2 regions of the Achromobacter sp. HNDS-1 genome follow, and region 2 is predicted to be linked to the other one. Evidence: riboswitches for the same ligand, from Rfam matches in the RefSeq annotation. Region 2 holds a riboswitch; the other holds the start of a gene.

Region 1 (14,661 bases), 1.5 Mb from region 2:
GCGAGGCGGCCACGGCGGGCGTGGGCAGCACCGTCACGCTGCCGCTGGGGGGCAAGGTCGACATGCCCGCCATCAATCGCCGCGGCGAACCGCTGACCGTGACGGGCCGCGTCAAGCTGGTGTTCGACGGCGTCTACCTGAACCGCGGCCCCATGTACCGTGGCGTGCGCAACGACACCGGCCTGACGGTGGTGATCGATACCGGACGGGTCGAAATCGTGGTGGTATCGCGGCACCAGGAACCCTTCGACATCAATTGCCTGCTGTCGGCCGGCATCGATCCGCTGCAAAAGCGCTATGTGGTGCTCAAGAGCCGGGTCCACTGGCGCGCCGGCTTCTCCGAAATGGCCACCGAGATCATCGAGTGCACCGGCGTGGGCGTCACCACCTCCGACTACGGCCAGCTTGACTTCAAGCACGTGCGCCGGCCGATCTACCCGCTCGACCCGCTGTAAATCGCGGTTTGTCGACAATATGGCCGGCGCCCGAGGGCGCCGGCTTTCATTTTGAAATCTTCGGTAACCGGGCGCGCGGCAAGAGGCCACCCCGCCTCGGTATACTCGCCGCGGGTCCTGACAGGCCGATGAACGCGTCCTGCCGCCCGCGCCCAGCAATGGCATCGCGCCGCTGGGACGAGACTCGACAATCAACGACAAAGCAAAACGATGAAAAAGAGCGTAGCGATCACCCTCGCGGTGGTCATAGTGGGAGCGGGAAGCTGGGTCGGTGCCACGTGGTACACCGGCAAGCGCATCGAGGAAGGCGCCCAGCGTCGCCTGGCCGAGGCCAACGAGAAGCTGGCCAAGATCACGCCTTTGTTCGGCCTGCGCATCGACCAGATCAAATACGAGCGTGGCCTGTTCTCGACGCAGGCGCGCTACGGCGTGTCGTTCGTCAAGAGCGACAAGAGTCTGAGCGACATGCCGGACGGCATGCTGGAATTCGACGCCCGCATCGAACACGGCCCGTTCCCCAAGAGCGCGCTGGCGCGCGGCGCCATCGCGCCCAAGCTGGCTTTCGTCCACACCGAAATGGCCAAGACGGACAACGTCAAGCCGGTGTTCGAGCTGACCAAGGACGTCTCGCCCCTGGTCACCGATGCCATGGTCAGCTTTGGCGGCAGCACGGCATCGACCGCCCGCATCGCGCCGGTGAAGGTGACGCATGAAGGCAATTCGGTCGATTTCAGCGGCATGGAAATCACCGGCACGTTCGACCGCGGCCTGGCCGCCATCACCGCCAATGCCAAGACCGACACCCTGGCGGTGGACGGCACCAAGGGCAGCGATCCGATCAAGATGGCGATGTCCGGCCTGACCATGGACGTCGACAGCCGCATGGGCAAGTTCGGCCTGTCGGTCGGCGACTCGGGCATCAAGATCAAGCGCATCGAAGTCATCAAGCCGGACGCCGACGCCAAGGTGATCCTCGACAACTTCAGCTACACCGTCAAGCTGGCCGAGGACGACAAGAACATCAACATCCAGGCCGCCTACCAGACCGGCGACATCAACGTCAACGACGTGCCGCTGGGCAACGGCCAGGCCGTCATCAAGCTGGCCCGGCTGGACGGCGCCGCGGTCAAGCAGCTGTCCGATACCTACAACCAGCTGATGCGCCAATACATGGCCGATGCCCACGACGAGGGCCTGAACGACGAACAGTTCCAGGTGCTGCTGGATAACGCCGGCAAGCTGCTGGCCGGCAACCCTTCGTTCAGCATCGACCCGATCAGCTGGAAGACCGCCAAGGGCGAAAGCAAGCTGAACGTCACGCTGGACCTGGCCAATCCTCCCAACGTCAAGGACCTGACGCCGCAGGAAATCGTGGTCAAGGCCATCAAGCAGATCGACGCCACGCTGGTGATCTCCAAGCCGATGGTGCAGGACCTGATGGTGCAGTACGCCATCAAGAAGGACGGCATGCCCGCCGACAAGGCCGAAGCCGAGGCCGCCGACAACATCCGCAGCATGTCCGGCATGGCCGAGATGTTCAACGTCGGCAAGAACGACGGCGACAACATCGTCGGCAAGTTCCACTTCGCCGACGGCATGGGCGACCTGAACGGCAAGAAGATTCCCGCCGACGAACTGTTCTCGGGCCTGCTGGGCGCGACCGGCATGAACAGCGCAATGGACGATGACGAGGAAGAAGCCGAACCGGCCGCCGGCGCCACCGCCATGGACGACGAGATGGCCGCGACCAGCAACGCCGACGTGGTCAATGAGTTCGACGTCGACATGGTCGTCCATATGCTGGAAGACATGGGCTACACCACCCGCAAGACCGACGGCGACGACGGCCCGGTGCTGATCCTGGACGCCAGCAATTCCGGCGCCACCGACCTGCGCCTGGAATTCCTGTGCAATGACTTCTCCGAGAAGTGCTACGACCTGGTCGCCACCGCCACCTACGCCAGCAAGAAGCCGGCCACGCTCAAGGCCATCAACGCCTGGAACCAGGAATACCGCTGGACCCGCGCCTACCTGGACGACAAGAACCAGGCCGTGCTGCAGATGGACATGAACGCCGAAGGCGGCATCGGCAAGAAGAACCTGCAGATCCTGCTGAACACCTACTTCAGCATCACCGAGGAATTCGCCACCGCGATGTCGGCGGCGCCGGCCAGGAAGTAAGACGGCCGCGCAAAAGCAAAACCCCCATCGTGCGATGGGGGTTTTTTTTGCCTGTCGCCAGGCAAGCCTCGATGACCCGCCCCAAGGGGCGGGCCGTCACGCGGCATCAGGCGTAGGCTTCGACCGGCAGGCAGGCGCAAACCAGGTTGCGATCGCCATAGGCGTTGTCCACGCGCGCCACCGGCGGCCAGTACTTGGCCTCGCGCAGCGAAGCCACCGGGTAGGCGGCCTGCTGGCGCGGGTAGTCGTGCAGCCATTCCTCGGCCAGCAGCATCTGCGCGGTGTGCGGCGCGTTCTTCAGGACGTTGTCCTCGCGATCGCGTTCGCCACGCTCGACCTGGGCGATTTCCTCGCGGATCGAGATCATCGCCTCGATGAAGCGGTCCAGCTCGGCCACGCCTTCGGATTCGGTCGGCTCAACCATCAGCGTGCCGGCCACCGGGAAGCTCATGGTGGGGGCATGGAAGCCGTAGTCCATCAGGCGCTTGGCGATGTCCTCGGCGCTGATGCCGCTGGTTTCCTTGAGCGGACGCACGTCCAGGATGCACTCGTGCGCCACGCGGCCGTTGCGGCCCGCGTACAGCACCGGGTAGTGGCCGCGCAGGCGGGTGGCGATGTAGTTGGCGTTCAGGATCGCCACTTCGGTGGCGCGGCGCAGGCCGTCGGCGCCCATCAGCGCGATGTACACGAACGGGATCGGCAGGATGCCGGCCGAACCGAACGGCGCGGCCGAGACCGGGCCAACCTTGGCTTCGCCGGGCAGCTTGCCCTGCTCGTTCACCACGCCCGGCAGGTACGGCGCCAGGTGCGCGCGCACCGCCACCGGACCGACGCCCGGGCCGCCGCCGCCGTGCGGAATGCAGAAGGTCTTGTGCAGGTTCAGGTGCGACACGTCCGAGCCGAACTTGCCCGGCTTGGCCACGCCGACCATGGCGTTCATGTTGGCGCCGTCCAGGTACACCTGGCCGCCGGCCTGGTGCACCAGGTCGCAGATCTCGGTCACGGCCTCCTCGAACACGCCGTGCGTGGACGGGTAGGTGATCATCAGCGCGGCCAGCTTGTCGCCGACCTGTTCGATCTTGGCGCGCAGGTCGCCCAGGTCGACGTTGCCGTTGGCGTCGGAGGCCACCACCACCACGTCCATGCCGGCCAGTTGCGCCGACGCGGGGTTGGTGCCGTGGGCCGACGACGGAATCAGGCAGACGTTGCGCTGGTGCTGGCCGTTGGCCTGGTGGTAGCCGCGGATCGCCAGCAGGCCGGCGTATTCGCCCTGCGCGCCCGAGTTGGGCTGCAGGCTGATGTTGTCGTAGCCGGTGATTTCGCACAGCGCGGCCGACAGGCGCGTGATCAGCTCGTCGTAGCCCTTGCTCTGCGAGGCGGGCGCGAACGGGTGCACCAGCGCGAACTCGGGCCAGGTGATGGGGATCATCTCGGCCGTGGCGTTCAGCTTCATGGTGCAGGAGCCCAGCGGAATCATGGTGCGGTCCAGCGCCAGGTCCTTGTCGGCCAGCTTGCGCAGGTAGCGCAGCATGTCGGTTTCCGACTGCACGCTGGAGAACACCGGATGCTTGAGGATGGCGCTTTCACGCGCCACCGCGGCGGGGATGCCGCCGGCCGCCTTGGCGTCCAGCGCGTCGATGTCCAGTTCGACGTCGTCGCGTTCCAGGCCGGCGGCGAACACGTTCACCAGCGCCTGCAGGTCGGCGGCGGTGACGGTCTCGTCCAGCGACACGGCCAGGCGCGCGCCGTCGACACGGCGCAGGTTGATGTGCTCGCACTCGGCGGCGGTGATGATGGCGGGCGTGGCCGGGCCGGTTTCCAGCAGCAGCGTGTCGAAGAAGGTGTCGTTGGCGACCTTGATGCCCAGCTTGCCGAGTTCGGCGCGCAGGATGGCGGTGTAGCGCTGCACGCGCTCGGCGATGCGGCGGATGCCGGCCGGGCCGTGCCAGACCGCGTACATGCCGGCCATCACGGCCAGCAGCACCTGCGCGGTGCAGATGTTCGAGGTGGCCTTCTCGCGGCGGATGTGCTGTTCGCGCGTCTGCAGCGCCAGGCGCATCGCCGGGTTGCCCTGGGCGTCCTTGGACACGCCGACCAGGCGGCCGGCCATGTTGCGCTTGAAGGCGTCCTTGCAGGCCATGAAGCCGGCGTGCGGGCCGCCGAAACCGAACGGCACGCCGAAGCGCTGGGCCGAACCGATGGCGATGTCCGCGCCCCATTCGCCAGGCGCGGCCAGCAGCGCCAGCGCCAGCAGGTCGGTGGCCACGGCCACCACCGCGCCCTGCGCGTGGGCGGCCTCGGCCAGCTTGCGGTAGTCGGCCACCGAGCCGGTGCTGTGCGGGTACTGCAGCAGCACGCCGAAGCACTCCGGCAGGCCGTCGGCCTCGTCGCCGACGGCGATCTCGATGTCCAGGCCCTCGGCGCGGGTGCGCACGACCTCGATGGTCTGCGGATGCACGTGGCGCGAGATGAAGAACACCGGGCTCTGCGACTTGGCGCCGCGGCGCGCCAGCGTCATGGCTTCGGCGGCGGCGGTGCTTTCATCGAGCAGCGAGGCGTTGGAGATGTCCAGCCCGGTCAGGTCGGCAACCATGGTCTGGTAGTTCAGCAGGGCCTCCAGGCGGCCCTGCGAGATCTCGGGCTGGTACGGCGTGTAGGCCGTGTACCAGGCGGGATTCTCGAGAATGTTGCGCAACACCACGTTGGGCGTCTGCGTGCCGTAGTACCCCTGGCCGATGTAGTTGCGGTAGACCTTGTTGCGGCCGGCGATCTGCTTCAGTTCGGCCAGCACGTCGGCTTCGCTGCGCGACGGCGGCAGCGCCAGCGGCGCCTGGCTGCGGATCTTGGGCGGCACGACTTCTTCGATCAGGGCGTCCAGGCTGGGGCTGCCGATGGCGGCGAGCATGGCGGCCTGGTCGGCGTCGGAGGGGCCGATGTGGCGGGGGATGAAGTCGGTGTGGGTGTCTAGGGCGCGCGACATGGGGGGATCTCGGGATGGCGGTGTCGTCGGGAGGGACGGACGGTGATGCATATGGACGGGCGGCGGCGCCAGCGCCGCGCCCGCCCTGACGGGCTTAGCCGTTGGCGACGGCTTCGTAGCCGGCGGCGTCCAGCAGCTTGTCGGCATCGGCGGCGTTGACCGGCTTGATCTTGAAGATCCAGGCGGTGAAGGCCGATTCGTTGATCAGGTTGGGGTTGCTTTCCAGCTCGTCGTTGAACGCGACGATTTCGCCGGCCACGGGCGCGTAGATGTCGGAGGCGGCCTTGACCGACTCGACCACGCCGGCGGTCTCGCCCGCGTTCAGCTTGGCGCCGACCTTGACGTCGCCGACGAAGACCAGGTCACCCAGCTGGTCCTGGGCGGTATCGGTGATGCCGACGACGAACACGTCGCCTTCGGCTTTGACCCATTCATGGGACTCGGTGTACTTGCGATCGGTGGGCAGACTCATGGGAACTCCTGGGGGATTCAGATAGGGAAACGGTGTTGCGCGCCTCGCGCCGGCGGCCTGCCCCGAGGGCCCGGCCAGCGGCGCGAAGCTTCGAGTTTACGAGTGTTCGACGGCTTTGCCGTTACGGACAAACGGCAGCTTGCAGACCAGGGCAGGCACCCACTTGCCGCGGATGTCGACCTCGACCGTGTCGCCCGCGACCACGCCTTGCGGCAGGCGGGCAAAACCGATCGACACGCCCAGCGTCGGCGACATGGTGCCGCTGGTGAGTTCGCCCGTGCCGTTCTTGGTGCGCACCGCCATGTGGGCGCGCATCACGCCGCGTTCCTGCAGCTTCAGGCCGACGAAGGCGGCGGGCGTGGCGAACTGCTCCAGCGCGTCGCGGCCGATGAAGCGGCGCTCGGGGTTCTTCAGGGACACCGTCCAGGTCAGCGCGGCTTCGCCGGGCTGGGTCAGTTCGTCCATGTCCTGGCCGTAGAGGTTCATGCCGGCTTCCAGGCGCAGCGTGTCGCGCGCGCCCAGGCCGGCCGGGCGCACGCCCTGGGCCGCCAGGTCGCGCCACAGTTGCACCGCCTCGGCGGCGGGCAGCACGATCTCGAAGCCGTCTTCGCCGGTGTAGCCGGTGCGCGCCACCAGCGTGTCGTCGCCGACGCGGGCGGCCACGAACGGGGTCAGCGGCTCGCTGGCGGCCTGCCAGGCGGGGCGCGCGGCCCAGACCTTGGCGCGGGCGTTGGGCCCCTGCACGGCGATCATGGCCAGGTCGCGGCGCGGCGTGATGGTGACGTCGAACTTGCCGGCCTGCCTGACGCGCTGCATCCAGGCCATGTCCTTGTCGGCGGTCCCGGCGTTGACCACCACGCGCCATTCGTCGGCGGCGAAGAAATACACGATCAGGTCGTCGATGACGCCGCCCTGCGGGTTCAGCATGCAGGTGTAGAGCGCCTTGCCGGGCACGGTCAGCTTGGCCACGTCGTTGGCCACCAGGCGCTGCAGGAAGGCGTAGGCGTCGGGGCCGGTGATGTCGGCGTTGAGCATGTGCGAGACGTCGAACATGCCGGCGTCCTGGCGCACCGCGTGGTGCTCTTCCAGTTGCGAGCCGTAGGCCAGGGGCATGTCCCAGCCGCCGAAATCGACCATGCGGGCGCCAGAGGCGATATGTTCGTCGGCCAGCGGGGTGCGTTTGAGGGGTGCGGACATGCGCGGGTACTCCGGAGCGGCAGCGTTGCCAGGGTTACGGAATGCCGCCGGCGGACGGGATGCGCCCACGCAACGGCTGAATCTTCCGCCCCTCTGTCCTTTTGCCTGAGAGTTGCCCCGCGTGGCGGGTTTGCACCTTCGGCGCCTGGGCTGCTCGCTATGTCCCTGATTGGGCAGCGGCGCCAGGTCTCTCCAGAGTGCTGCTTTGCCGCGTCCGCGCGGTGAAAACCGGGACAGGGCAAGCATGCGCGGTATGGGATACCTGAGCGATTCCGGGCGAATTGCGCCTTCGGCGGCAGCCGCGAACGGCCGCTCTCTCCCGCAACATGCGTGACAGCGCCGAAAGCATACCGCGAAACGCGATTGCGTTGTTGATCCGTGAACGCTGGCCGGTCGCCGCGCCGCGCCCGTGTCAGCCCAGCGCGGTGTCCAGCAGCATCATCAGCACGAAGCCCAGCATCAGGCCGCAGGTGGCGTAGACCTCGTGCCCCTTGCGGTGCGACTCGGGGATGATCTCGTGGCTGATCACGAACAGCATGGCGCCGGCGGCAAAGCCCAGGCCCCACGGCAGCAATGCCGTCGACCAGCCCACCACCACCGCGCCCAGCACCGCGCCGACCGGCTCGACCAGGCCCGACAGCATGCCCAGCGCCACCGCGAACGCGCGCTTGTAGCCGGCGGCGATCAGCGCCACCGCCACCACCAATCCTTCGGGGATGTCCTGGATGGCGATACCGGTGGCCAGCGCGGTGCCCCGCAGCGGATCGTTGCCGGCGTAGCCGACGCCGATGGCCAGGCCTTCGGGCAGGTTGTGCAGCGTAATGGCGAAGACGAACAGCCAGGCGCGGCGCAGGCGGTGCGCCTCGATGCCCTCGCGGCCCTTGATGAAATGCTCGTGCGGCAACAGCCGGTCCATCAGCAGCAGCGCCGCCGCGCCCAGCAGGATGGCGGCGCCCACCGTCAGGCCCGCGCCCCAGGGGCCGGCGCCCTGCGACTCGGCCGCCGCGATGCCCGGCGCCACCAGCGAGAACGCGCTGGCCGCCAGCATCACGCCGGCGCCGAAGCCGAACATGCTGTCCTGCATCTTCTGGGGGATGGTGCGCGCGAACAGGATCGGCAGCGTGCCCGCCGCGGTGGCGCCGGCGGCGACCATGCCGCCCAGCAGCGCGTCGGCCACGTGCGGCGCATTGGCATCGAAATAGACCCAGGCCTGGTGCAGGCCCAGGCAGGCGACCAGCACCGCCAGCGTCCAGACGCTGACGCTGGTGGCCGCGGGCCGGATGCGATGACGGCTGAAGGTGTTCATGGTCCACTGCCCCCGCGCGATGCCGGCTCAGCCCACGGCGACGGCGTAGCGGCGCGCCACCTCGGACCAATCGATCACATTGTAGAAGGCGCCGATGTATTCCGGACGGCGGTTCTGGTACTTGAGGTAGTAGGCGTGCTCCCACACGTCCAGCCCCAGGATCGGCGTGTTGCCCTGCATCAGCGGGCTATCCTGGTTGGCGCTGCTTTCCACTGCCAGCTTGCCGTCCGGCGTCACGCTGAGCCAGGCCCAGCCGCTGCCGAAGCGCGTCAGCGCGGCCTTGGTGAAGGCATCGCGGAAGGCTGCCTGGCCGCCCAGCTCGGCATCGATGGCGCGGGCCAGCGCGCCGTCGGGCTCGCCGCCGCCGCGCGGCGACATGACCGCCCAGAACAGGCTGTGATTGGCATGCCCGCCGCCGTTGTTGCGCACCGCGCCGCGGATCGCCTCGGGCAACTGGTCGATGCGCGCCACCAGGGCGTCGACCGGCTCGTCGGTGGCGATGCCGGCGCCTTCCAGCGCGGCGTTCAGGTTGTTGACGTAGGTCTGGTGATGCTTGCCGTGGTGGATCTCCATCGTCAGCGCATCGATGTGCGGTTCAAGCGCGTCGTAGGCGTAAGGCAGGGGCGGCAGGGTGTAGGCCAAGGCGATCTCCGTCGGGCAACGCCGCCGACGAGGGCAAGCGTCTTATTTTTGAAAATACAAATGATAGGTATTTTTATTTGATACGACAACGATAACGTTGCAATGCCTGTCATGCAGGCAGGCTATGGGCCGGACAGCCCTTGGCGAGCAGCACGAAGCGTGCCCGCGCCGGCGGCGCGAAAAGCGTTGGACAAAGCGGGCGTCGCGCCCAGAAGGAATGTGGCCGGAGCGCGGGGCACGCGGGCAGCGCCCGGAACCGCTAGAGCGCCTTGCCGCAGGCCACGCCGGAGGCCCAGGCCCACTGGAAGTTGTAGCCGCCCAGCCAGCCGGTGACGTCCACGGTTTCGCCGATGAAGTACAGGCCGGGCATGGCGCGGGCCTGCATCGATTTCTGGTCCAGCCCGCGCGTATCGACCCCGCCGCGCATGACCTCGGCCTTCTTGTAGCCGGCGGTGCCGCTGGGCACCAGGGTCCATTGGTGGATGTCCTGCGCCAGCGCGCGCAGGGTCTTGTCCGGCGCATCGGCCAGGCGCAGCGCCGCCAGGCCCGGCTTGCCGCCCTGCTCGGCCAGTTGCAGCCAGCGGTCGGCCAGGCGCTTGGGCCACAGGCCGGCCAGCACCGTGTGCAACTGCTGCCGGTTGCCGGACTTGGCCGCCAGCAGTTCGGCCGCCAGGTCGCGCCCCGGCGCCAGGTCGATGACGATGGGCTCGCCCGGCTTCCAGTAGCTGGAGATCTGCAGGATCGCCGGGCCCGACAGGCCCCGATGGGTGAACAGCAGGTCTTCGAGAAACTCGCCGCGCGCCTTGCCCTGCCCCGTCGCCAGGTTGACCTCCAGCGCCACGCCGGACAGCTCGGCCAGCGGCTGCCAGTGCGCGGCGTCGAAGGTCAGCGGCACCAGCGCCGGGCGCGGCTCGACCACCTTCAGGCCGAACTGGCGCGCCAGCTTCAGGCCAAAATCGGTGGCGCCCAACTGCGGGATCGCCATGCCGCCGGTGGCCACCACCAGCTTGGCCGCGCGGATCACGCCCTGGCTGGTGCGCAGTTCGAAGCCGGCCTCGCCATGGGCCACCTCGGCCACCTGGCAGCCCATGCGCCACTGCACGCCGCCGGCATCGCATTCGGCGCGCAGCATCTCGATGATGGATTCGCTGGAATCGTCGCAGAACAGCTGGCCGCGATGCTTCTCGTGCCAGGCGATGCGGTGGCGCCTGAGCAGCGCCAGGAAGTCCTGCGGGGTGTAGCCCGACAACGCCGACCGGCAGAAATGCGGGTTGTCGGAGAGGAAATTGGCGGGCCCCGCGCCGATGTTGGTGAAGTTGCAGCGGCCGCCGCCCGAGATACGGATCTTCTCGGCCAGCCGTTCGGCGTGATCCACCAGCACCACGCGCAGGCCGCGCTGACCGGCGACCGCGGCACACATCATGCCAGCGGCGCCGGCGCCGAGAACGGCGACATCGAACATCAGGACTCCGGACCCGATCAGTCTTCGATCAGGCAATCAACGTAATAACGCTTCTCGCCGTCCGGCCCCACTTCGTCGGCCAGGCCGTGGATGTAGGTCTCGAAGCCCGGGAAACGCTCGTTGAACTCGCGCGCGAACTGCAGATACTGGACGATGGTGCGGTTGAAGCGCTCCCCCGGGATCAGCAGCGGGATGCCCGGAGGATACGGCGTCAGCAGCACGCCGGTGACGCGGCCTTCCAGCTTGTCGATATCCACGCGCTCGACCTCGCGGTGCGCCATGCGGGCGAAGGCGTCGGACGGCTTGAGCGCCGGCACCATGTCGCTCAGGTACATCTCGGTGGTCAGGCGGGCCACGTCGCGTTCGCGGTAGGCCTCGTGGATCTGCTGGCACAGGTCGCGCAGGCCCATGCGCTCGTAGCGGCGATGGCCGCGGCAGAAGTCCGGCAGGATGCGCCACAGCGGCTGGTTGCGGTCGTAGTCGTCCTTGAACTGCTGCAACGCGGTCAGCAGCGTGTTCCAGCGGCCCTTGGTGATGCCGATGGTGAACAGGATGAAGAACGAATACAGGCCGGTCTTCTCGACCACCACCCCGTGCTCGGTCAGGTACTTGGAGACCAGCGCGGCCGGGATCCCGGTTTCGCCGAAGCTGCCGGACATGTCCAGCCCCGGCGTGATGACCGTGGCCTTGATCGGGTCCAGCATGTTGAAGCCTTCGGCCAGGTCGCCGAAGCCGTGCCAGTGGTCGTTCGACTCCAGGATCCACTCATCGCGGTTGCCGATGCCTTCGGACACCAGGCGGTTCGGGCCCCAGACCTTGAACCACCAGTCGTTCTTGCCGAACTCCGATTCCACCTTGCGCATGGCGCGGCGGAAGTCCATGGCTTCGCGGATGCTCTCCTCGACCAGCGCGGTGCCGCCCGGCGGCTCCATCATGGCGGCGGCCACATCGCACGACGCGATGATCGCGTACTGCGGCGAGGTCGACGTGTGCATCAGGTAGGCTTCGTTGAAGACGTTGCGGTCCAGCTTGCGGGTCTCGGATTCCTGCACGATGATCTGCGAGGCCTGCGAGATGCCGGCCAGCAGCTTGTGCGTGGAGTGCGTGGCGAACACCATCGCGTCCTTGCTGCGCGGACGGTCCTGGCCGATCGCGTGCATGTCCTGGTAGAACTCGTGGAACGAGGCGTGCGGCAGCCAGGCTTCGTCAAAGTGCAGCGTGTCGACGTAGCTGCCCAGTTCCTTCTTGATCATCTCGACGTTGTAGATCACGCCGTCGTAGGTGCTCTGCGTCAGCGTCAGGATGCGCGGGTTCTTGTTCACCGCTTCGCGCGCGAACGGGTTGGCCTCGATCTTCTTGCGGATGCTGTCCGGGTGGAACTCTTCCAGCGGGATCGGGCCGATGATGCCCAGGTGGTTGCGCGTCGGGCGCAGGAACACCGGGATCGCGCCCGTCATGGTGATGGCGTGCAGGATCGACTTGTGGCAGTTGCGGTCCACCACCACCACGTCGCCGGCGGCGACGTTGGCGTGCCACACCACCTTGTTCGAGGTCGAGGTGCCGTTGGTCACGAAGTAGCAGTGGTCGGCGTGGAAGATGCGCGCCGCGTTCAGTTCGGACTCGGCCACCGGGCCGGTGTGGTCCAGCAGTTGGCCCAGTTCGTCGACGGCGTTGCAGACGTCGGCGCGCAGCATGTTCTCGCCGAAGAACTGGTGGAACATCTGGCCCACCGGGCTCTTCAGGAACGCCACGCCGCCCGAGTGGCCGGGGCAGTGCCAGGAATAGGAGCCATCCTGCGCGTACTTGACCAGCTCGCGGAAAAACGGCGGCGGCAGGCTGTCCACATAGCTGCGCGCTTCGCGGATGATGTGGCGCGCCACGAATTCGGGGGTGTCCTCGAACATGTGGATGAAGCCGTGCAGTTCGCGCAGGATGTCGTTCGGAATGTGTTCCGAGGTGCGCGTCTCGCCGTACAGGTAGATGGGGATGTCGGCGTTGCGGAAGCGCAGTTCGCCGATGAAGGTGCGCAGGTTCTTGATCGCGCTGGCCACGTCCTCGGGCGAATCCACGTCGAACTCTTCGTCGTCGATCGACAGGATGAAGGCGCTGGCCCGGCTCTGCTGCTGGGCGAACGAACTCAGGTCGCCGTAACTGGTCACCCCGATCACCTCGACGCCCTCGGCCTCGATCGCCGCGGACAGGGCGCGGATACCCAGACCGGACGCGTTCTCGGAACGGTAGTCCTCGTCGATGATGAAGATGGGGAAGCGGAATTTCATGCAGGCGCTCCTGGGGGCAAGGCGAATCGGACCGGGTTGGCGGACGCGAGTGTACTTCTAGTGAAAAACCGTCTGATGACAGGCGGGCGCGAGGTTCCCGCCGGCGGCGGGAATGGCGGAATTGTAGGGCCGTTTTTCTCCAGGCCCTATGGTTTTCCCGAGGGCGGCCGCCAGCGGGCCGCGCGAGGCGCGGACCCGGGTGGCGGACGAGGGGCCTGCCGCGCCCCCGGTCCGCCCCATGAAGCGGCCCGCGCCGGGCGGCCGACCCTAACGGATGGTGACGTCCTGGCCCGCCGCCAGCGCCGCCAGGAAGCGGTCGAAGTACGGCGGGATGGCCTCGGCGGCGCCGTAGCGGATGCGCCGTTCGACCTTGGCGATGGCGCCGAAGCAGATTTCGGCGTCGGGCCCGCCGCAGACCAGCACCACCGGGTCCTCGTCGTCGCAGACCTCGTACAGGCCGCCATGGGCGCGCCGGGCCACTTCGTAGAGGTAGGCGGCCGCGCCAACGGTCTGCATGGGGGTCAGGGGCAGCGTGCCCAGGTGCGCGGCTTCGAGCGCGTCGTCTAGCGCGTGGACGCTCGACGGGGAGTAGTCGAGCCCGGTGCCGGCCGATCCGGCTGCCTGGACGAAATCCTGCGCGGCGGTGGCCACGCGCGCCACGAACTCTTCCTGGACTTCGTCGCGCTTGGCGTCCTGGTTTATCTTGAGGAAACCGAACATCAGTGGCTCCTTTGTGAAAACCGCAAGCGGCGTTGACCCCATTATAGGCGGCCCCTGCCCCTATACTGGCCAGACCGTTCCCTATTCCCAACACTCGCCCCGTCCCGTGAATTCCGCTCCCGCCCCGCTGGTCCGACGTCTTGCCCCCGAGGATGCCCCGGCGCTACGCCAGCTGCGCCTGGACGCCCTGCGCGAGACGCCGGAAGCATTCGGATCGAGTTACGAAGAGGAACACACGCTGACACTGGAAGACATCCGCGGCTGGATCGCCCCCGCGGACGACAGCGCGATGTTCGGCGTGTTCGCCGGAGACGCGCTGGCCGGCATCATCGGCGTGGCCCGGCAGCGCAAACTGAAGATGCGGCACAAGGCGCATGTCTGGAGCGTCTACGTGGCGCCGCCCTGGCGCGGCTGCGGCCTGGCCCGGCTGCTGATGCGGGCGGCCATCGACCATGCCGCCGCCATGCGCGGCGTGCGCACGGTGCAATTGAGCGTCACCGCCAACAATGCCGCCGCCTGTCAGTTGTACGCCAGCCTCGGCTTCGAGCAGTACGGCCACGAGCAGGAAGCGCTGTGCGTCAACGGCACGCTGTACGACGAATTGCTGATGGCGCTGCCGCTGCCCGGCCGTTGACGCCCCCCGGGTTCGGCGCACCCGCGTCAGGCGGCGCCCGCGCGCCGCCGCGCGCCATAGGCGCAGACCTGGTTGCGGCCGCCATCCTTGGCCTTGTACAGCGCCTGGTCGGCGGCCTTGATGACCGCATCCGGCGCACGCAGCGTCTCGCCGCGCTCGGCCACGCCGATGCTGACCGTCACGCGCAGCGGACGCGCATTGCGGCCGGCGCGCGCGCCGCGCCGGCGCAGCCCGAGCTGATCGGCCTTGGGCCGCGCCGGCTTGTCACGCAGGCGCATCTGGTAGGCCTCGATCGCGCGCCGCACGGTTTCCAGGTGCGGAATGGCCTCGACC
Region 2 (14,661 bases):
CCGAATGGGTGGCCAACGCCACCTGCCTGCACATCAGCGAATGGCTGGCCGAGGGCCTGCCGGTGCCGCGCATCTCATTCAACCTGTCGGCGCGGCAACTGGTCGCGCCCGACCTGGCCAACACCATCGTGCACCTGGCCAAGGCGCATGGCGTGCCGCCGACGCTGCTGGACGTGGAGGTCACCGAGAACTCGCTGATGAGCGATGTCGAGAAAGCCTCGGGCATTCTGTCCGCCTTGCGCGAGGCCGGCATCTCGGCATCGCTGGATGATTTCGGTTCGGGCTATTCGAGCCTGGCCTACCTGGTGCGGCTGCCGATCGACACGCTCAAGATCGACCAGTCGTTCGTCTGGGCCTTGGGCAAGGTGCCCACCGCCACCGCCGTGATCCGCGGCGTGGTGCGGCTGGCGCACTCGCTGGGCATGCGCACGCTGGCCGAAGGGGTGGAGACGGAGGCGCAGCGCCAGATGCTGATCGAGGAAGGCTGCGACGCCATGCAGGGGTTCCTGTTCAGCCGCGCCCTGCCCGCCAGCAGCTTCGCCGCGCTGCTGCGCGAGGCGTCGTGACGCCAGCCGCTATCATGTGCGATTGAGAGCAAGACTTCGCGATGACGACGATGGAAAAGATCCGGATCGACAAATGGCTGTGGGCGGCGCGCTTCTACAAGACGCGCAGCCTGGCGGTGGACGAAATCGGCAAGGGCCGCGTGCAGGTCAATGGCCAGCCGGCCAAGCCGGCGCGCGAGGTCGGCGCGGGCGATGTGGTCAGCATCCGCAAGGAAGACCCGGCGGTGCACGTGCGCGTGGTGGCCGTCAGCGGCGCGCGCGGTCCGGCGCCGGTGGCGCGCCAGCTGTACGAGGAAACTCCGGAAAGCGTGGCCGCGCGCGAACGCGCGGCCGAGATGCGGCGCCTGGCGCCCGAGCCCGCGCTGGACATCGCGGCGGGCCGGCCGACCAAGCGCGACCGGCGGCTCATCGACCAGATGCGCGGCAAGTAGGCCGCGCCCGCGCGCAGCGCGCCTACAGCGCCCGCCCCACGATCAAGGGATCCAGCGCCAGTTCCGGCGCGCCGCTCTTGCCTTCGTACGGCAAGCGGCTGAGCACGTAGCGCATGGCGTTCAGGCGCGCGCGCTTCTTGCAGTCGGACTTGACCACGATCCACGGCGCGTCGGCCGTGTCGGTGTGCGCGAACATCGCCTCCTTGGCGCGGGTGTAGTCGTCCCACTTGTCCAGCGAGGCCAGGTCCACGGGGCTCAGTTTCCATTGCTTGAGCGGATGCACCTTGCGCTGCATGAAGCGGCGGCGTTGCTCCTCCTGGCTGACCGAGAACCAGAACTTGACCAGGTGGATGCCGCTGGTGACCAGATGGCGTTCGAAGTCGGGCACCTGGCGCAGGAACTGCAGGTATTCGTCCTGCGAGCAGAATCCCATCACGCGCTCGACGCCGGCGCGGTTGTACCAGGAGCGGTCGAACATCACGATCTCGCCGGCGGTCGGCAGGTGCTGCACGTAGCGCTGGAAGTACCACTGGCCGCGTTCGGTGTCCGACGGTTTTTCCAATGCCACCACGCGCGCGCCGCGCGGGTTCAGGTGTTCCATCATGCGCTTGATGGTGCCGCCCTTGCCGGCCGCGTCGCGGCCTTCGAACAGGATCACCACGCGCTGCCCGGTGGCCTTGACCCAGGCCTGCAGCTTCAGCAGCTCGACCTGCAGCGCGTATTTCTGCTTTTCATAATTGCGCCGCAGCATGCGACGGCGGTAGGGATAGATGCCTTCGCGCCAATCGGTCGCCAGCTCCTCGTCGGGATTGCGGCGCGCGCCGGCGGCCTGCGCGTTGGCTTCGAGCAGCGCGCGATGCACGGCCAGCGCATCGTCGGGCGACAGTTCCTCGATCACCGAACGCAGCGCCTCGTGGGCTTCGCCGGCTTCGCCCACCTGATAGCGGCGGGCGATGTCGGCCAGCACCGCGGTGGTTTCCTGGCGCGCGGCGACCTCGCGCGCATTGACGCGCTTGTGGGCCTGGATCGCGGGCTCGATGGCGGGCAGGCCGGCGGGCGTGGTGACGCCGGAGACGGCCTGGCGCGACGCGGTGCGCCTGGCGGCGCCCGCCCTGGCGGTGTCCTGGCCGCGATTGGCGGCGGCCGCCGCCGTGGGTTTGCCCGCGGCGCGCGTCGCGGACGGGCCGCGTTTGCCGGCGGGCGCGCGCGCGCCGGCGGTGCGCTTGGCGGCGCGCCGCGGCCGCGCCTCGGCCTTGCCGTCGGCCGCGGCCAGGTTCTGCTCGGAAGCTTGCGGGGTCTTGTCTGTCATCAGTACTGTCCTTGCTGCGCGTGAGGTCCGATTCCGGTTGGCCGGGCAGTCGCCGGCGACCCGTCAGGAAAAACTTCAACCCTAACGCGCGCTACGGCGCATGGGATTGACGTGCATCAATGCTTGTAACATTCTTGCAGCAATATCAGGCCCGGGCCGCGCCCCGTGGCGGCATGGCCGCCGCTACACTGCAGCCTTCCCCCCGCTCCTTTCCCTTGCATGTGGTCCCTGCTCAGACGCCTGCTCGACGGCCCGCCCGCCCCGCCCGATCCGTACGCCGAAACCATCCAGTTCGACGACGCCGGCTTCACTCGCGCCCTTGGCCCCGCCGACGGCCCGGGCCGCCGCCAGTTCTGGCCATGGGACGATGTCTGCGAATTCGGTTTCCGCTTCACCCCGGCGCTGTTTCCGGACCCGTGGATCGGTGATTGCATGGAAGGACTCTGGTATCTCCGGGTACGCGACGAAGGCGCATTGATGGCGGTGGAATTCGGCCAGGAACATCTCGATCCCGACGCCCTGCCGGCCGCCCTGCTGCGGCACATGCCAGGCCTGGACCGGCGCGCGCTGCGCGATGGCCTGGCGGTCGCGGCGCGGGGACCTCGCCACTTCGCCGGCGAGGGCGAATGGGTGGGCTGGCGGCGCGATCCGCATTGCGCCTGAAAAGGTCGCACGGTAACATCTGATGCTAAATATTTCGTGATCGCCGCTTCCGTGGACACGCGTACAGAACCCACCTTGAGTCCGGAAGGCGCCGACACGCCGCCATCGCCCGCGCTGGCCACCGCCCCCGCGCGACCGCGGCCGAGCCGCGCGCTGCGCGCCTGGACCTGGATCCTGTACCTCGGCTTGTGGCTGGCCGTGCTTGCGTTCAAGCGCGATAGCGCGCCCGTCGGGGCTGACGCCGCCGAAGCGCTGGGCTATCGGGTCGGCAGCGCGTTCGGCAGCGCCCTCGCGCTGCTGCTGCCCGCCGCCATCGCCATCGCGGCGCTGTCGCTGTTCAAGCGCTTCCGCACCCCGCTGCACCGCATGCGCATCGCCTTCGCCACGGGCCTGGTACTGGCGGCGGTCGCCGCCACCCTGGCCGGCCTCTCGGCCTACCGCGAAGCGCAGAAGGCCACCGCGCTGGCCGAGATCCGCCGCACCGGCGAATGGATGCGCGCCGCGCTCAACGCCCCCGACCACCCGCCCGGCGACGTGCCCGACATCGACACCACGCCCAAGGCGCGCGGCGTGTATGGCGAGATCGAACGCGGCGTCAAGATCCTTCTGGCGCAGCGCGTGGCGCAGTACCGCGCCTACATGCGCGAACTGGACGAGGTGCGCTTGTCCGAACTGTTCATCCCCAACCGGCTGGCGCGCGATCGCGGCATGGTGGAAAGCCGGCTGATCCTGGAGCAATCGCAGCGCGTGGTGCGGAAATACAGCCAGCAGAACCAGCGGCTGCTGGCGGACGTGCCTGTCACCATCCGCACGCTCGACCTGAGCGAGGAGCAGAAGAACCGCATGGTCGAGGGCGCGATCAAGGCGCGCCCGCAGCAGAAGGCGACGCTGGCGCGCAACTGGGACCTGGAGCGCCAGACGCTGGACGAATTCGAAAAGATGATCAACCTGCTCGACGACAACCGCCGCGCGTGGCGCGTGGAGCACAACGAGATCGTGTTCGACCGCGACAGCCTGTTGAACCGGTTCCGCGCGCATCAACTGGCGGTGCGCCAGTTGACGGAGGAACGGGCGCGGCTGGAATCGCAGCAATTCGACAGCCTGACCTCGGTGCTGCGTTGACGCCCCCGATGGCGTCCCGGGTGAACCGCGGCCCGACCGCCCTGGCCCATGAACGTCCGGCCCATGGCGGGCACGGCGCTCCCGAGGCCAGCGCGCCCGGGCGCGAAGGCGGGCCGGACGCGATCACGCGTCAGCTTGCCGCCTGATCCAGCCCCTGCTTGAGATCGGCCAGAATGTCGGCGGCGGTTTCCAGCCCGACCGACAAGCGCAGCAGGCCTTCCGACAGACCATACTTTTCACGATCCTCGGCCGTGTAGCTGGCGTGCGTCATGGTGGCCGGATGCTGGATCAGCGTTTCCGGATCGCCCAGGCTGACGGCGATGCGCGCCAGCTTCAGGCTGTTCAGCAGGCGCCGGCCCGCGGCCAGCCCGCCCTTCAACTCGAACGCCACCAGCCCGCCGCCGGCCGCCTGCTGGCGCTGCGCGATCTCGGCGCCGGCCGTGCCCGCGAGGCCCGGATAGAACACGTCGGCCACCGCCGCGTGTTCGCGCAGGAACTTCGCCACCTTCAATGCCGATTCGCTGTGACGCTCGACCCGCAATTCCAGCGTCTTCAGGCCGCGCAGCACCAGGAAGGCGGTGAACGGCGACAGCGTCGCGCCGGTGAAATAGCGCAGCCCCTGCAGGCGGATCGCGTCGATGTGCTGCTTGCGGCCGACCACCGCCCCGGCCAGCAGGTCGCCGTGGCCGCCCAGGTACTTGGTGGCCGAATGCAGCACGATGTCGGCGCCGTGTTGCAGCGGCCGTTGCAGCACCGGCGTGGCGAAGGTGTTGTCGACGATGGTCAGCAGCCCCTTACCGCGCGCGATGGCCGAGATGGCGGCGATGTCGACCAGCCGCAGGTTGGGGTTGGCCGGCGTCTCGAAATAGACCGCGCGGGTCTTGGGGCCGATGGCGGCGGCCACGGTTTCCGGGCGCGTGAAGTCGGCGAACACGGCGTTGATGCCCAGCCGCGGCAGCCCCTGCGCGAACAGCGTGAAGGCGGTGCCGTAGACGATCTGGTCGACCACGATCTCGTCGCCGCTTTGCAGCAGCGACAGCAGCGTGGCCGAGATCGCCGCCATGCCCGACGCGGTGACCACGCCGGCCTCGGCCCCTTCGAGCGAGGCTAGCCGCTCTTCCAGCAGGGCCTGGGTCGGGTTGCGGGTGCGGCCGTAGACGTAGCCCGATTGTTCGCCCAGGCGGATGCGGTCGAAGGCCTCGATGCTGTCCTGGGTGTAGGTGGAGGTCAGGTAGAGCGGCGGCGACAGCGCGCCCTGCTCGTCCAGCGGGTCGTAGCCCAGGTGGATGGCGCGGGTGGCGAAGCCGTGGTGTTGCGAGTCGGACATGGATACCTCCGGGAATCAGCTCGGGGATGCGGACGGCGCGGCGCCGTCAGCGCTTGTGGTCGGCGCGGCGCGACAGCCATTCGCCGGTGAATTGCACGATCGAGACCAGCGCGATCAGGATCACGATCACTTCGAACATCACGCGGGTCTCGTAGCGCTCGTAGCCATAGCGGATGGCCAGGTCGCCCAGGCCGCCGGCGCCCACCGCGCCAGCCATGGCCGAGGCGTTGATCATGGCGATGACGCTGACGGTCATGCCGCCGATGATGCCGGGCAGCGCCTCGGGCAGCAGCACATGGCGCACGATGTGCCAGCGGCGGCAGCCCATGGCGCGCGCGGCCTCCACCAGGCCGTGGTCGACATCGTTCAGGCTGACCTGGGCGATGCGCGCGAAGAACGGCACCAGATTGGCCGACAGCGGCACGATCGCGGCCCAGGTGCCGAGCGTGGTGCCGACCAGCATGCGCGTGAACGGCAGCATCGCCACCAGCAGGATGATGAAGGGGATGGCGCGGAACGTGTTCACGGTGATCGACAGCGCTTTGTTCAGGCGCGGCCTCGGATACAGGTTGCCCGGCGCGGTGACGGTCAGCACCACCGCCAGCGTCAGGCCGGCGGCGATCGCGATGAGCGCGGACACGCCCACCATGGTCAGCGTCTGCAGGAAGGCCTGCAGGTATTTATCCAGCATCGGCAGCGACATAGCCCAGTACCTCGATCTGATCGGCCACCAGCGCGGCGCGCGCGGCCTCTTCCTGTAAAACGGCGGCCGGCACCGACACCAGCAGGCTGCCCTGGGCGTGGCCGCGCAGGCGGTCCAGCCCGCCGTGCAGCAGCGTCGCGCCCGGCCCCAGCGCCGCCAGCGCCTGCAGCGACACGCCCTCGGGGCGGCCCTGGCCGGTGAAGCGCAGGCGCAGCACCGCCAGGCCGGCCCTGCCCGCCAGGCCCGCCAGGTCCGGCACCAGCCGCGCGGCCAGGTCGGCCGGCAGGTCATGCTGCAAGGGCCGCAACAGCGCGCGGGTGGCGTCGGCCTGCGGATTGCCGAACACGCGCCAGACTTCGCCGTGCTCGACCTTGCGGCCGCCATCCAGCACCAGCACCTTGTGGCAGACCTCGCGGATCACCGCCATGTCGTGCGTGATCAGCACCACCGTCAGGCCCAGCTTGCGGTTGATGTCGCGCAGCAGCGCCAGGATCGACTGCGTGGTTTCGGGGTCGAGCGCCGAGGTGGCCTCGTCGCACAGCAGGATCTCCGGGTCATGCACCAGGGCGCGGGCGATGCCCACGCGCTGCTTCTGCCCGCCGGACAGCTTGGACGGATAGGTGTCCGCCTTGTCGCGCAGCCCCACCAGGTCCAGCAGCGCGTCGACCTTGGCGCGCGCCTCGGCCGGCTTGACGCCCGCCACGCGCAAGGGCAGCGCCACGTTCTGCGCCACCGTCTTGGCCGACAGCAGGTTGAAGTGCTGGAAGATCATGCCGATGCGGCGCCGCAGGCCGACCAGCGCGTCCTCGTCCAGGCCGCCGACGTCCACGCCGTCGACCCGCACCTGGCCGGCGCTGGGGCGTTCCAGCATGTTGATGGAGCGCAGCAGCGTCGACTTGCCGGCGCCGCTGCGGCCGATGATGCCGAACACCTCGCCGCGCCCGATGGAAAAGGAGATATCGGCCAGCGCCGTTACCGTGCCCCGCGGGCCCTGGTAGCGCTTCTGCAGTCCGTCGAAAACGATGTGGGCGTCTTGCGCCGCGTCGGCGGCGGGCCGCAGGGCCGGATCCGCCAGGGGGATGTCGTGTTGCATCATGCTGTGTTCCCGAGCCGCCCGCGCGGCGGCGCGTGCCGCTCCGCGAGCGAGGATGGCGGCGGCGCCGGCTGGCGCCGCCGCGCCTTCCGGCTCAGAAGACCGGAATCACCGAGCCTTCGTACTTGCTCAGGATGAACTGGCGCACTTCCTCGGAGTGATAGGCCTTGACCAGCTCGGGCACCCAGGGCGCGTTCCTGTCTTTCTCGCGCACGGCGATGATGTTGACGTAGGGGTTGTTCTCTTTCTTCTCGACCGCGATGCCGTCGCGGGTGGCGATCAGCCCGGCCTGGTAGGCGAAGCTGTTGACGATGGCGGCGGTGTCGACGTCGGGCAGCGAACGCGCCAGGACCACCGAGGCGCTTTCGACGAAGTCGAGCTTGCGCGGGTTGGAGGTCACGTCGGCCAGCGTGGCGGTGCCCGTGGCCGGATCGAAGCCGTCCTTGAGCGTGATCAGGCCCTGGTCGCGCAGGATCACCAGCGCGCGGGTCTGGTTGCTGGGGTCGTTGGGGATGCCGACCTTGGCGCCCTCGGGCAAGGCCTGCAGCGACTTGTACTTCTTCGAATAGAAGGCGATGGGCGAGATCAGCGTATTGGCCACCGACACCAGCTTGTACCCGCGCTGCTTGATCTGATCGTTCAGGAACGGGATGTGCTGGAACGCGTTGGCGTCCAGGTCGCCGTTGTTGAGCGCCTCGTTGGGGCTGGCGGTGCCGGTGATGACCACCGGTTCGACGGCCAGGCCGTTCTTCTTGGCGACCTGCGCCACCACTTCCCAGATCTGTTCGTCGACGCCGCCGCGCACCCCGACCTTGAGCGGCTTGGGATCGGCCGAGAAAGCCGGCCCGTGGAACATGGCGGCCGCGGCCAGCACGGCGCCCAGCAGGGCCTTGGCCAGCGTGCCCGCGCGGGCGGTGTAAGTGCGGGGAGTCATATGGAAATCGCCTCTCAGTCGATACGGTTATGAGCAGACGATTCTAGGGATGGCCCCTGCGCGCGCGAACGAATAGTTGGTTGAGTCGTTATTACAGGGGCGTTTGGATATGGCGCCGGCGCATAAGTGGCGCCCTGCCGCGACCATGACGCGCGCGGGCAAGGCTTGGCCGCGGGACGCGGCCAGGCGCCACGCCCCGCCTCAGAACGGCTTGACCACCACCAGCGTCACGATGACCGCCGCGGCGACCACCGTGAGCGGCGCGTACAGGTCGACCAGCGGCGCGCGCTTGGCGCTGCCCCGCGACTGGCGGCGCAAGGCGGCGCTCTGCACGCCCAGCAGGCCCGACAGGACCAGCGCCAGCGCGATCTTGATCCAGATCCAGGTCATCGCGAACCAGCCGAAGGTCACGGCCAGGTGCAGGCCGACCAGCCAGGCCAGCACCATCGCCGGCGTGGTCACGAACAGCGTCCAGCGGCGCAGCGCGCCCAGCATCCTGCGTTCCTTGGGCGCCTCGTCGCTGTCGGGCGGCTGCGACGACAGCAGGAACAGCGACACGAACAGGGAGCCGCCCAGCCATGCGACCACGGCGGCGACATGCAGCATTTTGAGTAATTGGTAGGTCATGCGCGCGATTATCGCCGCAGCGGCGCGCGCCGGGGTGGAATCGGGTCCGACGGGTTTGCGCTACGGCAAAGACCGACGCCGGCGTTCACGGCGCCAGCGCCTTGAGCACCCGCAACGCCAGCCGCACCCGCGCCTCATTCGGATAGTTGCGGTTGGCCAGGATCACGATGCCGAGCTTGCGCGACGGCACGAACGCCACGTAGGCGCCGAAGCCATTGGTGGCGCCGGTCTTGTTGATCCACACTGCCTGCTGCGGCGCCAGCGGCGGTTGCAGGGCCTTGACCGGCAGGGTCTCGAACGCGACCTGGGCGGAATTGCCGTGCACCACATCGTCCACCGACACCGGGTAAGAGTACTGCTCCCAGATCAGGTCCTGCGTCATCGCGCCCAGCTGGTAATAGCCGGTGTGGGTCTCGGCGATGGCGCGCTGCAGCGTGGCATCGACCGGCGCGGTGCCCAGGTTGATCTCGACGAAGCGCAGCATGTCGCGGGCGCTGGACTTCACGCCATAGGCCTCGTCGGCCAGCACGCCCGGGTTCACGCGCACCGGAGCGTCCTGCTTGTCGTAGCCCTGGGCATAGTCGGGCATCTTGCGCGGCGGCACTTCCAGGTAGGTGTCGCGCAGGCCCAGCATGGGAAACAGCTGCTGCTCCATCGCCGCCACGTAGGGCTGCCCCAGGGCGCGGGCCGCCACCACGCCCAGCATGCCGATGCTGGGGTTGGCGTAGGTGCGGCGCGTGCCGGGCGCGTACCGCGGGGTCCAGGCCTTCAGGTAGTCCATCAGTTGCGCCATGCTCTGCACCGCGTCCGGCACCTGCAAGGGGAAGCCGCCGGCGGTGTGCGTGGCCAGGTTAACCAGCGTCAGCCTGGCGAATTCGCTGCCTTGCAGCTCGGGCACCCACTTGGCCGGGCTGTCGGTGAGCGACAGGCGGCCCGTGGCCTGGGCGTAGGCGGCCAGCGTGACGGTGAAGGTCTTGCTGATCGACCCCAGTTCGAACAGGGTGTCGCTGGAGACCGCGCGGCGCGGCGCGCGCGAGGCGTCGCCGTAGTTGAAGAAGCGCTGCTCGCCGTCGCGGCTGACGCCGATGGCCATGCCGGCGATGCCGTATTCGCGCATGACCTCGGCCACGGCGGCGTCGACGGCGGCGGTGGCGCGATCGGCCTTGGCGGACGCGGATGGCTTGGCGGTGGATGCCGGCGTGGATGCCGGCGTGGATGCGGGCGTGGATGCGGGCGTGGATGCGGAGGTCGATGCCGTGGAGGCCTTGCCGGCGGGCGCTTGCGCAACGGCCGGGCTGGCCGAGGCGGCGCCGGCCAGGGCCAGCGTCAACGTCATGGACAGCAGGGAAATACGGAACATTGCCGGAACGCGCATGCGGAGTCGTCCTTTCGTTTTCCGGCCGGCGCGTGCCGGCGGTTCGGCGCCCAGTGTAGAGCCAATCCGGCGCCTCCCCTGGTATTAACCCTGAGTCCCGCGCGCGACGAATTTTGGCTATTCTCGGTGCGTCGATTCAAAACCCCGCAGAAGAGTCCCGCCCCCCGTGGCGGGCGCCGACGGAGCAACCGCCCCGGAAACTCTCAGGCAACAGGACTGCGCGGTCTAGACAATCTGGAGAGAGGCGCCTGGCGCCCACCGAAGGGGAACCCGCGCCGCCGCGCCCGGGTGAAGCTCTCAGGTACAGAGACAGATGGGGTGCCACGATCATTGGGTCGTGGCCACGCCATCTGGAGCCATCATGCCCCGCATCGCCATCATCGGCGCCGGTATCACCGGCGTCACGTCCGCCTACGCCTTGAGCAAACTGGGCTACGACGTCACCGTCTACGACCGCCAGCGCTATCCCGCCATGGAGACGTCCTTTGCCAACGGCGGCCAGCTGTCCGCCAGCAATGCCGAAGTGTGGAACAGCGCCGCCACCATCATGAAGGGCCTGCGCTGGCTGGGCCGCCACGACGCGCCGCTGCTGCTCAATCCGCGCCCGAGCTGGCACAAGTATTCGTGGCTGGCCCAGTTCATGGGGCAGATCCGCAACTACCGCCAGAACACCATCGCCACCACCCGCATGGCAATCGAAGCGCGCCAGCACCTGTACGCCATGGCCGAGGAGGAAGGCATCGACTTCGACCTGGAGCGCCGCGGCATCCTGCACATCTACCACGACGCCGCCAGCTTCGAGACCGCGCGCCGCGCCAATGCGCTGCTGCGCGAAGGCGGACTGGAGCGGCACGCCGTCACGCCGGAGGAAATCCGCGGCATCGAGCCGACGCTGCAGACGCCCTGCCACGGCGGCTTCTACACGCCGTCCGACGCCACCGGCGACATCCACAAGTTCACCAGCGGCCTGGCGCAGGCCTGCGCGCGGCGCGGCGTGCGTTTCGAACAGGACGCGGACATCCGCGCCATCAGCCGCGACGGCCTGCCCTACGTGCTGGATATCGCGCGTGAAGAAGGCGCGCGGCGCGAACAGCACGAAGCCGACGCCATCGTGGTCTGCGCCGGCGCCGCCAGCCGCCAGTTCGCGCGGCAACTGGGCGACCGTCTGAACATCTATCCGGTCAAGGGCTATTCGATCAGCGTGCACCTGGACGACGCCGCGAGCCAGGCCGCCGCGCCCACCGTGAGCCTGCTGGACGAGGCCGCCAAGATCGTCACCAGCCGCCTGGGCGACCGCTTCCGCGTGGCCGGCACCGCCGAGTTCAACGGCTTCAACCTGGACATCCGCGCCGAACGCATCCAGCCGCTGGTGGACTGGACCCGCCGCCATTTCCCCGGCGTGCGCACCGCGCGCGTGGTGCCATGGTGCGGCCTGCGGCCGATGATGCCCGACATGATGCCGCGCGTCGGCCCCGGCAAGCGGCCGGGCGTGTTCTACAACACCGGGCATGGGCATCTGGGATGGACGCTGTCGGCGGCGACGGCGCAAATGCTGGCGGCGAGCGTGCGGGAGGGGGTGGGACTGTCGTAAAGCCGTTGCGGCAGACCACAGGCCGGGACCGGGCGGGACGCGGACCGGTCCTCAATACCCCAGCAGCCGCGGCAGCGACGAGGCCAGCAGCGTCAGCCCCGAGCAGGTCAGCAGCCCCAGCACCACGCGCCGGAACGTGACTTCCGAGATGCCGATGTACAGGCGCGTGCCCAGCAGCGTGGGAATCAGCATGGCCGGCGCCACCACCGCGAACATGGGCGCCATATCGCGCGTGACGATGCCGGTGGCCAGATAGATGGCCATGGTCACGGCCAGCATCGACAGGTTGAAGTTCTGGATCACGGCGCGCTGCGTGTCCTTGTTGAAGCCGCGCAGGGTGCACCACAGCGTCGGCACGCTGCCGGCAAAGCCGCCGATGCCGCCCAGCACGCCGCCCGCCAGCCCCACCGCGCCATCGCCCCAGCGGTTGCCGCCGATGCGCGGCAGCCGCTGCGCCATCAGCATCACCGGGCACCACAGCGCCAGCAGCGCGCCCAACACCGCCTTGAACCAGTCCATGTCCAGGTGCGGCAGGACCAGGACGCCCAGCGGAATGCCGGCCAGGCCGCCCAGCAGGAAAGGCCACAGCAGCGCCCAGTTGAAGCCGCGCCGCACCGAGAACACCGCCAGCAATTGCCCGGTGAGCGCGCCGAACACTGCCAGCGCCGCCGCCAGCCGGGGGTCCAGCACCCAGGCCCAGAACGACATGGCCACCATGCCGAAGGCAAAGCCCGACAGGCCCTGCACGAACCCCGCCACGGCCGCGCCGATGGCGACTATCCATACCGCATCCATTGCCCTGCGTCTCCTTGTCGTCGCGTCCGCTGGCAGGCCGTTCGGCTCGCCCGGATCTCGTGACGGCAGATTCTAGGCGCGCATCGCGGCGCCCCTATTTGAAGTGCTGATGACGCGATAGGTTTTCGGTGATGGCGGCCGCGATCACAGGAAGATCGTGCCGCGCAGGTACAGCGCGGCCTGGCCGCTGATGATGACGCGGCCGTTGTCGCGCAGTTCGCAGCGCAGTTGGCCCTTGCGCGCCCCGCCCTGCTCGGCAGTCAGTTCTGTCTTGCCCAGCCGCTCGCCCCAGTACGGCGCCAGCGAGGTATGCGCCGACCCCGTCACTGGGTCTTCGTTGACGCCGACGCGCGGGCCGAACCAGCGCGACACGAAGTCGTAGCGCGCGGATGGCGCCGTCACCGCCACGCCGCGCACGTCGAACGCCGCCAGCGCGGCGAAGTCGGGCGCGAGGCCGTCGATCAGGCTTTCGTCGTCGATCACCACCAGGTAATCGTCGGCGCGGTACAGCGCGCGCGCCGCCGGCAGGCCGAGCGCGCGCAGAAGGCCCTCTGGGATGGCTTCGGCCACGGGCTGCCTGGCGGGGAAGTCCATCGCCAGCGCGTCGCCGGCGCGCCGTACCCGCAGCTCGCCGCTGCGGGTGGCAAAGCGCAGCACGTCTTCGCTGGCGCCCAATTGCTCGAACAGCACCCAGGCGGTCGCCAGGGTCGCGTGACCGCACAGGTCGACCTCGACCTTCGGCGTGAACCAGCGCAGCTCGTGGACGTCGCCGCGGCGCACGACGTAGGCGGTCTCGGACAGGTTGTTCTCTTCGGCGATGCGTTGCAGCGTGGCGTCCGGCAGCCACGCCTGCAGCGGCACCACGGCGGCGGGGTTGCCGCCGAAGGGCACGGCGGAAAAGGCGTCTACCTGGTAGAGATCGAGTTGCGGCATGAGAAATCCTGGAAAAACGGTGAAGGCGGGACACGTCGCCGCCATGCCGCATTTTGCTACGAAACGCCCGCGACTTCCCGCAGCAGCGCCTCCAGGCCGTCCAGGTCCGCTTCCTGGCGCGCGCTGTAGCCGATCACCACGCCCGCCGGCCAGGACACGCGCCGGCAGAATTGCGCGACCGGCTGCAGACCCAGGCCCCGCGTGCGCGCCCTTGCCAGCAGCGCCGCCACGTCGAAGCCGGGCGGCGGCCACCACACCAGGTGAAAGCCCGCATGCTCGCCGCTGACGCGCAGCGGCGCCGCGCCCGCCGCCTGGCGCAGCATGCGCAGCACCCGGTCGCGCCGCTGCGCGTAGATCGCCCGCGCCCGCCGCACATGGCGCGCGAAGCCGCCGCTTTCCAGGAACGCCGCCAGCGTCATCTGTTCGACGATGCTGCTGGAGCGTCCCGTCAGGTAGCGGGCGCGGGCAAAGTCCGCCACCAGCGGCCGCGGCAGCACCGCATAGCCGATGCGCAGGGCGTTGAACAGGGTCTTGTTGAAACTGCCGCAGTGGATCACGCGGTCGGCGCGGTCCAGGCTTTTCAGGGCGGCCAGCGGCGCGCCGTCGTAGTTGAATTCGCTGTCGTAGTCGTCGTCCAGGATCCAGCAGCCGGCCTGTGCCGCCCAGTCCAGCAGCTCCAGGCGGCGCGACACCGGCATGGTGACGCCGGTGGGCGACTGGTGCGCCGGCGTCACGTGCACCAGCCTGACGCCGCGATGGCGGCGGGCGCGCGCCACCGAAAAGCCGTGCTGGTCGATGGCCACCGGCGCCACGCGCCGCGTGTACTGACTGAACAGCGGCAGGGCGTTGAGGTAGCCGGGGTCCTCGACCAGCACCTTGTCGCGCGGCGTGAGCAAGAGGCGCGCGCTGAGGTCGAGGCCGTCGCGGATGCCGGTCAGCACCACCACCTGGTCGGCGTCGCAGGCAATGCCGCGCGCCGCGCCGAGGTAACGCGCGATCTGTTCGCGCAAGGGCTGCCAGCCCTGGGGATCCTCGCGTGCCAATTGCGCCGCCGTGACGCGCCGGGCGCTGGCCAGCAGGCCCTGGCGCCAGGCCGCCATGGGAAACAGCGAGGCGTCGGCGCCGCGCGCGGTGAAGGGGGGCTCGTGCCGCAAGGGGGGAACCGAATGGTCGGCATCCCGGTCCGGGGGTG

What was found. A riboswitch is a leader RNA that binds a small molecule or an ion and turns the genes downstream of it on or off. The one in region 2 is predicted to bind glycine.
Region 1: another riboswitch for glycine. It lies ahead of gcvT (glycine cleavage system aminomethyltransferase GcvT); the one in region 2 lies ahead of ABFG95_RS04245 (D-amino acid dehydrogenase).

Annotation. Positions count from the first base shown of each region.
Region 1 covers NZ_CP157584.1:2,426,295-2,440,955, forward strand. The annotation lists gene ABFG95_RS11195 (M81 family metallopeptidase) at 1-455, shown strand, start outside; gene ABFG95_RS11200 (DUF945 family protein) at 666-2,636, shown strand; gene gcvP (aminomethyl-transferring glycine dehydrogenase) at 2,743-5,616, opposite strand; gene gcvH (glycine cleavage system protein GcvH) at 5,711-6,088, opposite strand; gene gcvT (glycine cleavage system aminomethyltransferase GcvT) at 6,185-7,285, opposite strand; glycine riboswitch at 7,369-7,491, opposite strand; glycine riboswitch at 7,525-7,617, opposite strand; gene ABFG95_RS11220 (ZIP family metal transporter) at 7,698-8,591, opposite strand; gene ABFG95_RS11225 (superoxide dismutase) at 8,619-9,233, opposite strand; gene ABFG95_RS11230 (NAD(P)/FAD-dependent oxidoreductase) at 9,493-10,695, opposite strand; gene ABFG95_RS11235 (arginine/lysine/ornithine decarboxylase) at 10,713-12,974, opposite strand; gene ABFG95_RS11240 (hypothetical protein) at 13,242-13,694, opposite strand; gene ABFG95_RS11245 (GNAT family N-acetyltransferase) at 13,801-14,328, shown strand; gene ABFG95_RS11250 (GGDEF domain-containing protein) at 14,355-14,661, opposite strand, start outside.
Region 2 covers NZ_CP157584.1:939,223-953,883, forward strand. The annotation lists gene ABFG95_RS04190 (EAL domain-containing protein) at 1-566, shown strand, start outside; gene ABFG95_RS04195 (RNA-binding S4 domain-containing protein) at 617-997, shown strand; gene ppk2 (polyphosphate kinase 2) at 1,020-2,306, opposite strand; gene ABFG95_RS04205 (hypothetical protein) at 2,526-2,969, shown strand; gene ABFG95_RS04210 (hypothetical protein) at 3,006-4,091, shown strand; gene ABFG95_RS04215 (PLP-dependent transferase) at 4,222-5,418, opposite strand; gene ABFG95_RS04220 (methionine ABC transporter permease) at 5,465-6,121, opposite strand; gene ABFG95_RS04225 (ATP-binding cassette domain-containing protein) at 6,099-7,217, opposite strand; gene ABFG95_RS04230 (MetQ/NlpA family lipoprotein) at 7,309-8,148, opposite strand; gene ABFG95_RS04235 (CopD family protein) at 8,350-8,775, opposite strand; gene ampC (class C beta-lactamase) at 8,861-10,150, opposite strand; glycine riboswitch at 10,288-10,379, shown strand; glycine riboswitch at 10,381-10,467, shown strand; gene ABFG95_RS04245 (D-amino acid dehydrogenase) at 10,512-11,741, shown strand; gene ABFG95_RS04250 (sulfite exporter TauE/SafE family protein) at 11,793-12,536, opposite strand; gene ABFG95_RS04255 (PhzF family phenazine biosynthesis protein) at 12,681-13,469, opposite strand; gene ABFG95_RS04260 (PLP-dependent aminotransferase family protein) at 13,526-14,661, opposite strand, start outside.